DNA from 3 places in the Demequina lutea genome. Region 2 is predicted to be linked to each of the others. Evidence: riboswitches for the same ligand, from Rfam matches in the RefSeq annotation. Region 2 holds a riboswitch; each other region holds the start of a gene.

Region 1 (5,025 bases), 260 kb from region 2:
CACCATATCCATGGCTCCGCGGCCAAACGTCCCATAGCGACCCGCGACGCCCGCCGCTAAGACCGGAATGAGTCTGCGTACACGCATCGTCGGAAGTGCGCTGCGTGCGCGCTCGTGTGCGAGTTTGGCCGCCGCGGTCTCCCGCACCCGTGGGCTCAACAACTCGGTGTGAAACGCCGTGCGTTCCGCGAGCGCCTCGGCCCGAACAAGCAAGCGTGCGTTGCGGTCGGCGCGAGGCTCGAACAGCCTCCTCACCTTGTCCGGCAGTGAGAGTCGCAATGCCCCAATCTGGTTGCCGCCGTGCTGCCGGTAGTCGATCAGTTGGTCTTCCACGAGGACCACGTCGCCAAGCGCCGCTCCCATGGTGGCGATCCACTCGTCGTGAACCCACGAAGACGGGAAGGGCATGGCGACATCGAGAACGTCACGCCTAAACACCATGGTGGCACCCGTGATGATGTTGCGGCGCATCAGCGTGGCGAAAGGTTGTTGACCGTTGACGAGCGCGAGGTCGCGCTCCGTGACCTCGAGCGCTTCGAAGAGCGAGTAGCCGAGACGAACGCCCTCGCGGTCTACCAGGGTGGCGTCCGAAGCGACAACGCGCACCGTCGGCCGCTCGGCCAAGATATCAAGGACCCTCGCGAGCCTTCCGGGATGCCACACGTCGTCTTGATCGCTCAGTGCGATCAGGTCGCCGCCGCACGCGGCAATGGCTTGTTCGAAGTTGGCAGTCACTCCGAGCGGCGTCGCGTTGCGCAACATCACCAGTTCGATGGGCGTTGGTAGAGACGAGTTCCAGTCGGCGACCGCCCGCTCGACGATCGCGACGGTCCCATCCTTGGACGCGTCGTCAGAGACGACCACTTCCCACGGAGCGGGGTCCTGGGAAAGGATGCTGAGCAGTTGCTGCTCGATAAATGCCTCACCGTTGTGCGTGCATAGGGCAACGGAGATCCGCGGTGGCGGGAGGCTCCCAATCAACTCGGCGCCCTACTGCCCGTCGTGTGGGACGGAGTCGAGGTACGCCTTGATTGTCGAGTCGACATCGCCCACCTGCATCAGTTCGCCCTTATTGATCCATGCCGCCTGGTCGCACATGTTGCGCACGGTCTCGGTGGAATGGCTCACCAAAATCACGGTCTTGCCTGCCTCCTTGAGCGCGCCAAACCGCTCGAAACACCGCTCCTGAAACTCGGCGTCGCCCACCGAGAGCACCTCGTCAACCACCAAAATGTCCGGATCAACGTTGATCGAGATGGCGAAACCCAAGCGCACATACATGCCGGAGGAGTAATTCTTGACGGGTTGGTCGATGAACTGGCCCACTCCGGCGAAGTCGACGATCTCATCGATCTTCGCCTCCACCTGCTTCTTGCTCATCCCCAAGATCGAGCCGTTCAGGTAGATGTTCTCCCTGCCCGAAAGTTCACTGTGGAATCCGGAGCCGACCTCAAGCATCGCGGCCACGCGGCCGGTGTGCGAAATCGTTCCCTTGTTGGGGTAATAGATGTTCGCGAGGCACTTGAGCAGGGTCGACTTTCCGGAGCCGTTGCTGCCAATGAGTCCGAACGTGGACCCCTTTGGCACGTCGAAAGACACGTCCTTAAGCGCCCAGAAATCCTCGTGCACGGACGTGCGGCGGCGCATGATGGCCGCCTTGAGCGTCTGATTGCGCTCGTAGTACATGCGAAAACTCTTGCTCACGTGGTCGACGTGGACTGCAATCTCCGTCATAGCGCCTCCGCAAGGCCGCGGGCGTGGCGTTGGAACACGATGAGCCCAAGCACGATCGACACAGCGGCGGCCGAGAAGGACCAGACCCAGTCGGACAGGTCCGGCATTCGGTTGTCGTACAACAGTGTCCTGAAGAGATTGACGATGTGTTCCATGGGGTTCAGGTGGAAGATGTCCGCCACCGTGATGCGGGTTCCCGCGAGCCCCCCGAGCTCCACCGACTTTGTGTCGACCAATGTCGCCGGATAAATGATGGGCGTCAGGTACATCCACATCTGCAGAGCAATGGAGATGAAGTATTGGGTGTCCCTGAAGTGCACGTTGGCAATCGAGAGCATGAGCGCAAGCCCTGCGGCAAAGAGCGCGAGCAATACCATCGCGACCAAGACCAAAGGAATCCACGGAATGACAAACCCGCCGACGACCGTGAGGGCGATGACGAGCACGCCCATCTCAAACATCCAGTTGTAGCCCGCGGAACCGACGACGGCTAACGGCAGCACGATGCGAGTGAAGGACACCTTCTGGATGAGGTTCGCGTTTTCCACAAGCGATCCAGCACCCTGGTTAATGACTGTCGCCAGAAAGGTCCAGGGGAGAAGTCCGCACAGGAGCCAGATGGCGAAGACGTTCAGCCCACTGGGGCTTCCTGCATCGGGCTGAACCTTGATCACGAACTTGAAAACGAACGTGTAGATGAGCATCAGTGCCAGGGGGTTGACGAGCGACCACAACTGGCCAAGCACGGTGCGCTTGTACTTGCCGCGCACCTCACGCATTGTCAGGTTCGTCAGAAGTTCACGCGCACCAAAGATTTCCTTTAGGTAGTTCACGTCACCTCCCGAACCACTCGTCAACGGCGTTGGAGCCCGGACCAGTCTAGGGTGCGCGCGCAACTACGGTAACTCTCGCGCCGAGCATCGTCCGCTCGTCTCCTTATCGCGTTGGACCCGCACCATAGTGAGGTACACGACAGGGGAGCGCCTCCGTTCACACCGAACTGGTCAGGGCGCTGAGAGTGCGGACCGCCACAGACCCTCGAACCTGATCCGGCTCGCACCGGCGTAGGGAGTCGACACTCGTCCCCTCCTTAACCGGGAGGAATCCATATGCCTCAGACGAATGCGGCCGCGCGGGCGGCAGTTGCCATCGCCTTGATCCCTTTGACTCTGGCGGCGTGCTCACCTTCGGCGACCGAACCAAACCCGAGCGTCTCCCCACGGGAGGGGCTTCGGGCTCGTATTCCAAAATGGCCGGCTTTTTCCTCATAGGACAGTCGAGGGCAACGTCGCCTTCGGCCTAGAGAGTTCTGGGATGCCGCGCCGTCAACGCAGCGGGCGAGTCGCCGCTGTCTTATAGATGGTGGGCCTCGCAGGCTTCGGCCCGAGAGACACGAGGGACCTCTCGGGCGGCGAGAGGCAGAGGGTCGCGTTGGCCCGCTCCCTGGCGCCCTCTCCTCGTCTGCTGGCTCTCGATGAGCCGCCCTCTTCCCTCGATGCCGAGCTACGAACCCGTCTAGGCGCTGAGGTGCGAGACATCCTGCGGTCCGCAGGGACCACCTTCATCATGGTCACGCACGACGCTGCCGAGGGGGAGTTGGTCGACGATCGCGTGGTTCTCATGTCTGATGGCCGCCTGATCGACGCGTGACTCCGCGCGCAGCCACGCGGTGCTTGCGGCACGCGGCACGCGCCGAAACGGTACTAGCAGTCGCAAACGATGCGCTGTGCGGGGACGCCCGCTGGCACGGTCAGCGGGTCCGCAGCCCTCGTCGCGTCCACGATGATCTCGACCCCCGTCGCGTCACGCGCCACGCGATCGACTGGAAGACCCTCCCTTGCCCAGTACTCGAAGCCGCCGATCATCTCCTTCACTGCATAGCCGCCCTCCGAGATGATCAGGCCCGCTCGCGTCGCGCCATTGCACCCTGGGCCCCAGCAATAGACGACGAACTGGGTCCCGACGGGGTACGTCGGGATCACATTCGGCATTTCCGGCTTGGTCACGTGCACGGCTCCCCTGGCGTGGCCCTGGTCCCAGGCCTCGTCGCCGCGGGTATCCACGAAGACGAATCCCGGTTGGCCCGATTCGAGCGCCGCGTGGACGTCACCTGGATCCGTCTCGAACCGGAGCCGCGCGGCAAAGTGCGCGGCCGCTTGGGCAGGTGTTTGCGCGGAGGACATGACTCGTACGGTAGGCGCGGGCGGGTCCGCCAGTCCACCTTCCGGTGGCTCCTATGATGACGATGAGGAGTTGCCCGTGACATTTCAGCCCGAGCACGAACCAAGCGGGGACGAACGCTCGCGCGCCGAAGCATCGGCTGGCGACCCATCGAATGGCGGCGACGGCACGGCAGGAGACGGCGACACGTCTCGGCGACCTCCCGAGTCCCCCGCACAGGACTTCGCGGCGGTTCCCGGCCCCGACGACGAGGCGCCGATGTGGCTCGTCGCATCGCTCGAACGCGGCGAACCGCTCGCACCGCCACCACAGCCGCGGCAGCCCACCCAGGGAACAACGCCGTCGTCGGCTGGCTGGCCGGTCCACGAACCGTCCGCAGCCTGGCCCCCGCAGCCGTCTCGCGACGCCGAGTATTCCCGTGCAGCCCAAGCGTCGTTCCCTGCCGGCCCTGATTGGATCGAGCCAGTGAGTGGTGCCGGCGCCCACAAGGCACGACGACGCATCTCACAGATCGTGGTGCTCGTCCTCGTGCTCGCGGTGGCCGTGGTGGGGGGACGCCTCGCGTTCGGGGCGCTGACAGCAACGCCTGACGACTACACCGCGCCGCTGATCTCGCCTCAAGACGTCGCGACTGAGGGCGGCCTGATGTGGATATCGCAGACGGGCAAGGCAGCGCTCGAGGTGGACCCCACGTGGACAAACGAATCGAGCGTCGAGTCAGGAGACGTCTCCGGGCTCTTCTCGCACGAAGTGACGGTCTATGCGAGCACCTGGACGTTGCCGGGAGGTGCAGGCACCGTCAGGATGTTCGAGGCCGCGGACCCTGAGGCCTCGAACCAGACCCTCACCGCAATCCACGAAAGTGCGGTCTCCTCGGCAAGCAAATTGGTCATGAAAGACATGGGCGATGTCGTGCAGGTAGCCCCCACGATTCCGCACGGCGTGACCACGTCAACCGGCCTGCACGGCCGGGTCAGCGACCTGGCTTGGAATGCGAGCGGCAAGCACGGCACGGTGACGGTGTACACGTTCATGCATCACGGCCGTGTCGTGATCGTGCAGGTGACCGTGGTTGGTGACACCGGCACTCAACCCAGTGTGGGCCGTGCG
Region 2 (5,025 bases):
CCTCGCTGCCGGTCGGTCGCCGGTGGCCAAGGCGCGCGGACTCGTCACACTGACCTTCGCACTCCTGGTGCAGTCCCTACGGCAGGCGGGTCGCATGGCGGTGGGGATGGAGGCCAGGGGGTTCTCCTCGGCCTTGGCCCTCGGAGTGCGGCGCACGTGGGCCGAGGGCGCGCCCTGGTTGCTTGCGGACACGGTGCTCCTGGCACTGGCGGCGGGTGTCGCCGCGATCCCCTTGGTGCTTGCCATCACGCGCTAGGCGCGGACGTGCAGCCTTAAGGGCGCGGCCAGAGTTCGTAGAAATGATGCACCGGGCCGTGCCCGTGGCCGACGTCAAGGGCATCGGCGTGTGCCAGGGCTCCCGTGAGCCAGGCCTTCGCGTCGCGCGCCGCGGTGAGCCAGTCCTCGCGTTGCGGGCGCAAAGCGGCCAGAGCGGAGGACAGGGTGCAGCCGGTGCCGTGGGTGTTCGCGGTGTCGATGCGCGGCCCCACCAATTCGTGTTCGCCCTCGGGCCCGACAAAGACGTCGACCATGTCATGGGAACCGTCCAAGTGGCCGCCCTTGAGCAACACCCGTTGGGCTCCGAGCGACGCGAGAGAGCGTGCCTGCTCGTGCATCTGATCCCTGCTCGTGGCGACGGCGCGCTCGAGGAGCGCCGCGGCCTCGGCCAGATTGGGCGTAATGATCGACGCTCTTGGCACCAGGGCGCGCATCGCATCTACCGCGGTGTCGGCTAGCAGTAGGTCGCCGCTCGTGGCGACCATGACAGGGTCCAGGACGACGACCGGGTTCGGGTGCGATGTCAAGAAGAGGGCCACGGCGTTGACGACGTCGGCGTTGGTGAGCATCCCAATCTTGATCGCATCGAGCCTCGCATCGGCCACAAGGGTTTCTAGCTGTTGTGTCACGAACTCCGCGGGCACGGCATGCACGCCGGTGACCCCGCGAGTGTTCTGGGCGGTGAGTGCCGTGATGACTGCCATGCCGTACGCGCCAAGTGCGCTAAAGGTCTTGAGGTCCGCCTGGATGCCGGCACCGCCGGAGGGGTCGCTACCGGCGATGGTGAGGGCGACGGGGATGGTCATACGCGAACGCCGTCCCACGCCGCCCTGATGGATCCGGTGGCGGCGGCCACGTCGGGCTGACCGCAAATCGCGCTCACGACGGCGACGCCCGCCGCGCCCGTTGCCCGGACCGTGGCGGTGCGACGGGCATCGATGCCGCCTATCGCGACGCACGGCCAGGGGCTCACCGAGAGCACCCGTTCCAGCGTGTCGATGCCGCTTGGCGCGGCCGCGTCTGGCTTGGTGCCCTGGGACCAGATGGGTCCAATTCCTAGATAATCGATGGACTCGCCGTGGTGCCTCGCCGCGTGGACATGGTCGACAGTCTGAACGGACAAACCCAGGTAGGAGTCCTCGCCGAGGATCGCCCGCGCCTCGTCGACGCCCAGATCGGACTGGCCGATATGCGCCCCCTGGGCGCCGATCGCGTGCACGAGATGCACCCGGTCGTTGACCAGAACGGGAACGCCAGAACCCTCGAGCGCCGCGATCACGGCACGTCCGAGCGCCACCATCTCGTCGTCGCTCGCGTGTGGGTCTCGCAGTTGCACCGCGGTGGCACCGGCAGCGGCGGCGGCCCGAGCGGTCGCTGCAGCGCCGAACTCGCCACACAGGACGGTATCCGTGACGAGGTATACCGAGAGATCGATCGGCGCCCTGGCCATGGTCAACTCAGCCGCACGGCGCTCGCGAGCGCCTGTGGAGACAGTGCGGCAAGCTCATCGAGCAACGCCACCGCAAAACTGCCGGGCCCGCGGCTGACGCGTGCCGCCTCGTCCGCCGCCACGGTGAGTGCAGCTGTCGCGGCAGAGGCGGCGAGCAGGCCATCGTCCACCACGGCAGCAAAGGCCGCCATGAGGGCACCGAGGGCGCAGCCGACGCCGGTGACCTGAGTCATGAGGGAGTTTCCGTTCGCGATGCGCACCACCCGCACGCCGTCGGTCAGGTGATCTACTGGGCCGCTGACGGCGACGGTGGTGCCGTAGTGGAGCGCGAGGGCCTTCGCCGCCTCGAGCGCCGCCTCGGGGGTGTCGACAGAGTCGACGCCCTTGCCCCCGGCTCCACCGGCCAGGGCGAGAATCTCCGAGGCATTCCCGCGGATGATACGCGGAGTGGCCGCCTCAATAAGGGCGAGGGCGAGGCCCGTTCGCCAGGCCAAGGCGCCGGCCGCGACGGGGTCGAGCACCCAGGGCGTTCCGGATGCGGATGCGGAGGCCACCGCGGCGGACATCGCGGCGGCGGTCTCTTCGTAAGGGGTGCCGACGTTGACGAGCACGGCTCCGGCGATCACGGCGAATTCTGCGGCTTCGCGAGGGTTGTCCACCATCGCAGGCGCGGCACCGATGGCCAACAACGTGTTGGCGGTCCATTGCGCGACGACGATGTTCGTCAGGCACTGCACGAGCGGCGGCCGCTCCCGCAATAGGCCGAGGGAATCGCCGATGGTATGGGCGGTGGGCTGGGAGAGTTCTGGAGCCACGAGAGTGACGTCCCTTCGCTAGTACGAGCTAGATCAGGTTCGACGGGTGTGTTCTCAGCCGCTTCCCGCATGTGGAAACTGGCACCCCGCGTCGGGACCCACTGTAGACCTCCTGACGGGTCTGCCCATCGGCAGCGCGGCGGAGGCGGGGGATGCGAGCGCTAGTAGCCCTCGCCCGCGGCCTTCGATGCGAGCAGGCGCCTGATCGAGTCGATCTTGACGGCTCGATCGGGGTTGTCGCCCACCCAACCGTCGAGCTCGCAGCCATCGGCGGCGCTGAGGTGCTGACACCCACGGGGGCAGTTCTCGACCTCGTAGGCGGCCACGTCGGGGAACGCCGACATCATGTGCTCGGCATCGACATGCGCCAGGCCAAATGACCGAATACCAGGGGTGTCGATGATCCAACCGCCGCTGGGCACCTCGAGCATGAGCGACGACGTCGACGTGTGACGGCCCCGCCCCGTCACGTCGTTGACGCGGCCAACGGCCCGCAAGGTTCCAGGCGCAAGCGCATTGACCAGCGTCGACTTGCCCACGCCGGACGGGCCAACAAACACGGTCCGCGCGCCCACCAGGGCAGAGCGCAGCAGTTGGAACCCGGGGTCCGCCTCGGGCCCGCCCTCTCGCATCACGGAGGTCTCGATCACTGTCACGCCCAACGGCTGGTACAGCGCGCGCATGTGGTCGGCCAACATGAGGTCGGCCTTGGTGAGCACCAGAATCGCGCCCATGCCCGCGTCGAATCCGGCTACCAGGCAGCGGTCGATGATGCGCGGATTGGGTTCCGGGTCTGCCAGGGAGGCGATGATCGCCAACTGGTCCGCGTTGGCGACGACCACCCGCTCGGCCGGGTCGCTGTCATCCGCCGTGCGCCGGAGCGCAGACGCACGCTCATCGCGCCGCACGATGCGCGCCAAGGTGTCAGGCGTACCGGAGGCGTCGCCCACGAGGCCGATGCGGTCGCCGACGACGAGTCCGCGTCGGCCCAATTCACGCGCCTTGACCGCCATGACGGTGGGTCCGGCCGCGGTAAGAACCGTGTAGCGCCCACGGTCGACGATCGTCACGACGCCGTCGACTGCATCCGCGTGTGCAGGCCTGATCTTGGATCGGGGCCGCGAACTGCGCCCGGGGCGCACCTTGGCGTCGGACTCGTCGTAACCGCTCCAGTCCGTCACGTGACCGCCGGTGAATTCGTCATGCCCCGAGACTACCGATCCTCGGCGACTACTGTGGTGACGGTTCCTGCGAATGCATTGGAGGGTTCGACGATGAACGAAGCACTGAAGGTCGCTGTGGTCGGTACAGGGGGCTGGGGTGCCCAGCACGCGCGGATCCTGTCGCGACGCCACGACGTCGAGTTGGTCGGCATCGTGGGGCGCGACCCTGGCCGCACGGCCGCACGTGCCGCCGAGTTCGCCACGACGCCGTTTACCGACATCGACACGATGCTCGACCAGGCACGGCCCGACCTGGTCACCGTCTGCCTGCCGAACGAAGTCCATTTCGGGCCGACGCTCCACCTCCTGCAGCGCGGCGTGCCGCTCCTGGTCGAGAAACCCCTGGTATTCGACCTTGAAGAGGCCGATGCCCTGCTCGCCGAGGCCGAACGCCGAGGCGTGTTCTTCGCCATCAACCTCAACCACCGCTACGCCGAACCCGTGCAGCGCGCCAAGGCCGCGATCGACGCGGGCGAGCTCGGGGACATCGTGTTCGCCACCTGGCGATTCGGCGGCGAGCCGAACTTCGGCACCAGCCCCCACGCGAACCTGATCGAGACGCAGGTGCACGGCCTCGACATGCTCGAGCACCTGTGCGGCCCCATCAGCTCGGTCGCCGCCCAGATGACCGACATGACGCGTCCGGGGACCTACACGACGCTCGCGGTGGCACTGCGGTTCGCTTCGGGGGCGGTGGGCTCGCTCGTCGGGTCCTACGACTCCTCATATGCCTATCCCGACACCCAGGTGATCGAGGTAAACGGCACGGAGGGACGGCTCATCATCGAGGACACCGTCAAGCGGCTGACGCTGTCGGTGGCCGGGGACGAGATGCGGCGAGTGTGGGAGGCCGGCTACTTCAACGACGAGGCCCGCACGTTCGAATACACCTTCGACCGGCACATGGACGCGGTCTTGGCGGCCCTCCGCGCGGGTCAGCAGCCGCCCGTCCACGCCAGGGAGGGCCGACGCGCGCTTGAGTTGGCGATGGGCATCATCCGGTCGTTCGAGGAGGGTGTGCGGATCGCGGTCTAGGCGAGACGCCGAGAAGTCCAGACGCCGCGAAGCGGCGGCCGCGCGACGCGACGCGACGCGAAAGCGGCTACGCGACGGCCAGCATCGCGCGCCACATCGAGGGAAACTCGGGCATCGTCTTGGAAGTGGTGCCGACGTTGAGCACCTCGACGCCTGCAACGCGCAGGCCGATCACTGCCGCAAAAGTGGCCATTCGGTGGTCGTGATACGTCTCCATGACGGCTCC
Region 3 (5,025 bases), 1.2 Mb from region 2:
CGTGCTCCTCAACGCGATTGCCGAGTCGGGGCTCCGCGCGGCAGATGCCGAGGTCAAGACGGCGGATCTGGTGATCGATGGCATTGCTGGCCTGGGCGGCACGGCGGGCTTGAGGGCCCCTGCGGATCACCTGGTGAGCGTCATCCCGTCGAGCGCCGTGATCGTTTCCGTCGATCTTCCGAGCGGCCTCGATGCCGATAGCGGAGAGGTGACGGGCACGCATGTAACGGCCAACGTGACGGTTGCGTTCACCGCTCCGTCGTGGTGCCTCGTAACCGCCCCCGCTTCCGGGGCTGCGGGCCGCATCGTCGTGGCCGACGTGGGTGTCGACGTCGTTTAGAAGTCGCAGCTCTGGAGGTCGCCGCCCTAAGCGTCGATTTGCGCGCGCAGTTCCTTCATGGCCCTGCGGCGCTCTTCCTTGGCCAGCCTGTCGATGTAGAGCTTGCCGCCGAGGTGATCTACCTCGTGGTTGACGAGCCGGGCCCAAATGTCCTCGCCCTCGACTACCACCTGATTGCCGTTGAGGTCGGTGCCGATCGCCTTCGCGTAGAGCGGGCGCTCACACGCGAACCAGAGACCAGGAACCGATAGGCAACCCTCGTCACCGAGCTCCTGAAGCTCGGCGGAGTTCTCCACAATCTCGGGGTTCAGCACGTAGCCGATGTCTCCGTCGATATTCCAGGAGAAGGCCCGCAGGCTCACGCCGATCTGATTTGCCGCGAGTCCGGCCCTGCCGTCGTGATCGACGGTCTCGAGCAGGTCCTCGACCAAGGCGCGCACGCTCTCGGTGATTTCGGTGATCGGTTCGCAGGGGGTGCGCAGCACTGGGTCGCCCACCACTCGGATTTCTCGCGTGGCCATGGACGCATTCTTTCACGTCGCGAAGCGCCTCGGGGCCGCTCAAGGTCCGCCGCTAGCGGCGCGCGTGCCAGGCTATGGGTATGGATTCCGTAGATCGGTCCTGGGTCGCGGCGGTGTGGCCGCGCCCCCAGGCTCACGACGACAAGTATTCGCGAGGGGTTGTCGGCATTGTCGCCGGCTCCGAGGCCTATCCGGGGGCGGCCGTCTTGGTCGCGTGCGGCGCCGCGCGCGCTGGGGTCGGGATGGTGCGCTACGTCGGCCCTCGCCGCGCCCAGGACCTGGTTCTCGCGTATCGGCCCGAGGTCGTCGTTCACGATCCAGCCGATGCCTCCGACCGTCTCCCCCACGCCTCGGCGTGGATCGTGGGCAGTGGCGTGGCCGATCACCCAGGACAGGACGCCGTCATTGGCGCGGCTCTTGCCTCCGGGACGCCCCTGGTGGCCGATGCCGGCGCGCTCGAGGCTTGCGTGCGGTCACGTGCGGCGGGCGCTCGGCAAACCCCACCCGACCGAGTGCTCCTCACGCCCCATGCGCGCGAGCTCGTGAGGGCCCTCGCGGCAATTCGCCACGACGTGACTCTGGCCGATGTCGAGCGCGACAGGGCGGGCCACGCGCGGCTTCTCGCCGAGACGGCTCGCGCCACCGTGTTGCTGAAGGGTTCGCGGACGATCATCGCGTCCGCAGGCGGCGCCGTCGTCGAGCTCGAGGAGGCCCCCGCATGGCTCGCGACCGCCGGAGCCGGGGACGTGCTGGCGGGCATCGCGGGCGCGCTGCTCGCGTCGGGGCTATCGGCGGCCGATGCCGGGGCGGCGGCGTCCTGGGTGCACGCGCGGGCCGCGGAGGCGGCTTCTGGCGGCGGGCCCATCGTCGCGCTGGACGTGGCCGACGCACTCCCGGCCGTGATCGCGGAGCTGCTGCTGGGGTCGTAGTTGCCCAAATCGTCGTCACCCACGACCTAGCCCTATCGGCCGGGCGTGCGCCTGTCAGACGGTGCGCAGGATGAACGTGGCGGTCTCCCCCGCTCTGAGAGATTCGGCCTTGAGGATCGCCTTCTTGACCGGGAGCACGAACGTGGCGTCCTGCTTCGAGGGGAACACCGACGTGCGCCACGTGCTGGAGCCCACGGTGACCTCGACCTTGACGGCCCCAAAGCCCCTGCGGGGCTCGGGTGCGGCATCCTCGATCTCGTCGGCCACGTCCTCGGGGAGGTTCGCGAACACCCAGCAGTCGGTGCGTGCGGCCCACAAGTAGAGCTCGGCGGCGAAGGTGTAGGTCACGCGCCGAGGCTACAGCGAGTCAACGACGCTTGGGCAAATCCCCCCTGGCGGCGTCTTGCGCCTTCTCGGCTGACGCTATAGTCATGTCTATCCACACGGGAGCCCTGATGCAGGGGCTGAGAGGAAGCTGACGCAGCTTCGACCGTTGAACCTGTCCGGGTAATGCCGGCGAAGGAAGTGAGCTTCGGTGAATAACTCTGTCCAGCCCTCTAACCAGGCGGCCGCCCTCGTTCGCCCGGATGGGCGAAACTCCACGATGCCAACCGCTGTCCGCCGCGCACTCCGCGGTGGCATCTTCGGAAATTTCGTTGATCAGTTTGATATCTTCCTCCCAGTTATTGCCTTGACCCCCGCAGCCGCCGAGGTGTTCGGTCCGAACAATTTGGTTGGCAACGCCGGGCTAGTTTTTGTCGCGGCACTTCTGGGCCGCCCTCTGGGTGCCGCGATTTTTGGTCCGATTGCTGACCGGTTTGGGCGGACGTGGACGACGAAAGTTGCTCTCGCGGGGATCGCACTGACGACGCTCCTCATTGCGCTGGTCCCCGGCTATTCCGTGCTGGGTAACGGAACCCTATTCATCATCGTCGGACTGCGTTTTCTGGGCGGGGTCTTCCTGGGCGGGGAATATACATCTGCTGTGCCGTTGGCGATGGAGTGGTCCGCCCCGAGGAGGCGAGGTCTGGCCAGCGGGTTCATCATGTGGATGTCTCCGTGGGCGAACGCGACGATCGCCGGGATTGTGTTTGTGCTCCTCAGCACCTCTACTCCGGAAATGTATGGTGCATGGGGTTGGCGTATTCCGTTCCTGCTCGGGTCGGCGCTTGCCGTCGCGATGATGGTCTACTACCGCTTTGCGGTCGTGGATTCACCAGTCTGGACTGGTGCGCTAAAGGCGCGAAACCCGCTGAAGGAAATCTTCGTTGGCCCGCACCGCCGCGCGCTCGTGCAGGTCTTCGTGTTGATGACTGGGTTATGGCTCATGACAGATATGGCGATTCCCACTCTGACTGGCGAGCTCAAGGTTGCCTCCCACCTGAGTGCGCAAGCGATATCGTTCACGATGCTGTGCGCCACAGCAGTATCGGCCGTGACGATGCTCGCGGCAGGACACCTGTCGACGGTGCTGGGAAGGCGCACCTTTTTCATGGGCTTCGGACTGCTCGCCGCCGTGTTCGCGCCGATCACATTCCTCGCGATCTTCCGCACCAACGGAATTCCGGTCGCCCTGGTGTTGGTTGTAGCGCTGCAAGTAGTGACGGTTTCCGGCTACGGTCCGGTCGGCGCATATCTTGCCGAACGGTTCCCTGCGGCCGTTCGCTCCAGCGGGTACGGGGTCGGGTACAGCCTCTCGATCGTGCTCCCCGCGCTGTACCCCTACTACCTGCCAGCGTTGCAAGCGGCCCTTGGGCAGCAGACGGCAATCGCAGCGCTCCTCGTCCTCGGCGGTGTGCTGGTATTCATCGGCGGAATCACGGGTCCGGAAACGAACAAAGTCGGGATTCTCAACTAACGTTGCCCCTCCGAAGCGGCATCCCACAGGTGATGAAAATGGTGGATGGGACCATTGCCCGACCCGACCTCCAATTGGTCGGCGTGGCGGATGCTGTCCTGCAGCCACGCTTTCGCGACGGTCAGGGCGACAGTCCAGTGGCTGAGCTGCGCCTGAAGTGTGGTGACCGCGGAGGAGAGGGAGCAGCCTGTCCCGTGCGTGTTCGTGCTACTCACTCGTGCCGCAGTCAACTCGAACAACTGCAGGCCGTCACCGAGGTGGCCCACAGCATCGACGAGCGCGTCGGGGGATTCCGGGCCCTGCAGGTGACCGCCTTTCACCAGAACGATCACATCGTGAATCTCGGACAGGCGGCGATGCTCTTCAGGTCGGCTTGAATACCTGCACCTCCTGCGGGGTCTGTTCCGGCAATGCTGAGAACCCGAGGAACTGCCAGGGGCGGTGAGGCGGTCATTCGTCCCACGCGGCGATGAGCGCTTCGGTGTTGGCCCGTGGGTCTGGCGCGCCGCAGATCGCTGAGACCGCGGCGGCTCCTGCAGCCCCAGCACGGCGAAGAATCGGCATGTCCGCCAGCGTGATGCCGCCGATGGCCACGCACGGTAACGACGTCAGACTTGCAAGAGCTCTGAAGCCGACGACGCCAAGAGGTCGGGGATGGTCCGGTTTGGTTGCGGAGGGCCGAATGGCGCCGACCCCGAAGTAATCAACGGTGCTCTCAGGAAGGCGGTGCGCATCCATAATGTGCGCAGCCGTGTGGGCGGTGAGCCCGATCACAGCATCGGCCCCGACAATTCGTCTCACCTGAAGCGGGGACATGTCGCCCTGCCCGACATGTACGCCGTGTACTGCGGCGCCAGCAGAACGGGCGGCCAAGAACGCGTCGACTCGGTCATTGACCAGGAGCAGTGCCCGGTCGCCGACAGCATTTGCAGTGCGCATGACAAGATCGTAAAAGTCTGTGTCGCTGGCCGTTTTGTCCCGAATCTGGACCAGTCTGACACCCCCTGCGACCGCTGCCCGCACAGTATCCACGACGCCGAGCTCACCACACAGCACGGTGTCCGTGACAAGATACACACCGCCGGTGAAAGTCGGGCGACCCGTCATGCGATCTTGACTCGCGACTGGATCTCGGCCGCGTCGATCGCAGCCAACGCGTCAATGAAGGCAATGGCGAACGTGCCAGGACCATGCGCGTTCACCGCCGCCAATTCTGCCGCGATCGTATAGACAGCTGTGGCCGATGCGGTTGCGGCCAGCTGGTCTTCTCCGACCGCGAGGAAGGCCGCGGTCACGGCTCCCAAGGCACACCCCCCTCCGGTGACGAGAGTCAAATAGCGGTGCCCGTTGCTGATCCGCAACACATCCGTTCCGTCC

What was found. A riboswitch is a leader RNA that binds a small molecule or an ion and turns the genes downstream of it on or off. The one in region 2 is predicted to bind thiamine pyrophosphate.
Region 1: it holds a riboswitch for thiamine pyrophosphate, as region 2 does, so the genes downstream of both, BKA03_RS12820 (ATP-binding cassette domain-containing protein) here and thiM (hydroxyethylthiazole kinase) in region 2, are expected to answer to the same signal.
Region 3: it holds a riboswitch for thiamine pyrophosphate, as region 2 does, so the genes downstream of both, BKA03_RS06070 (MFS transporter) here and thiM (hydroxyethylthiazole kinase) in region 2, are expected to answer to the same signal.

Annotation. Positions count from the first base shown of each region.
Region 1 is NZ_JACBZO010000001.1:2,668,159-2,673,183, forward strand. Features, by position in the region: gene BKA03_RS12805 (glycosyltransferase family 2 protein) at 1-981, opposite strand, end outside; gene BKA03_RS12810 (ABC transporter ATP-binding protein) at 991-1,734, opposite strand; gene BKA03_RS12815 (ABC transporter permease) at 1,731-2,567, opposite strand; TPP riboswitch at 2,699-2,822, shown strand; gene BKA03_RS12820 (ATP-binding cassette domain-containing protein) at 3,094-3,384, shown strand; gene BKA03_RS12825 (rhodanese-like domain-containing protein) at 3,438-3,917, opposite strand; gene BKA03_RS12830 (hypothetical protein) at 3,994-5,025, shown strand, end outside.
Region 2 is NZ_JACBZO010000001.1:2,412,068-2,417,092, reverse strand. Features, by position in the region: gene BKA03_RS11640 (ATP-binding cassette domain-containing protein) at 1-256, shown strand, start outside; gene thiD (bifunctional hydroxymethylpyrimidine kinase/phosphomethylpyrimidine kinase) at 273-1,082, opposite strand; gene thiE (thiamine phosphate synthase) at 1,079-1,726, opposite strand; gene thiM (hydroxyethylthiazole kinase) at 1,729-2,541, opposite strand; TPP riboswitch at 2,535-2,640, opposite strand; gene rsgA (ribosome small subunit-dependent GTPase A) at 2,703-3,722, opposite strand; gene BKA03_RS11615 (Gfo/Idh/MocA family protein) at 3,816-4,799, shown strand; gene aroA (3-phosphoshikimate 1-carboxyvinyltransferase) at 4,867-5,025, opposite strand, start outside.
Region 3 is NZ_JACBZO010000001.1:1,238,911-1,243,935, reverse strand. Features, by position in the region: gene BKA03_RS06090 (NAD(P)H-hydrate epimerase) at 1-340, shown strand, start outside; gene def (peptide deformylase) at 367-861, opposite strand; gene BKA03_RS06080 (NAD(P)H-hydrate dehydratase) at 942-1,790, shown strand; gene BKA03_RS06075 (DUF1905 domain-containing protein) at 1,845-2,138, opposite strand; TPP riboswitch at 2,224-2,332, shown strand; gene BKA03_RS06070 (MFS transporter) at 2,326-3,648, shown strand; gene BKA03_RS15815 (bifunctional hydroxymethylpyrimidine kinase/phosphomethylpyrimidine kinase) at 3,645-3,980, opposite strand; gene thiE (thiamine phosphate synthase) at 4,099-4,755, opposite strand; gene thiM (hydroxyethylthiazole kinase) at 4,752-5,025, opposite strand, start outside.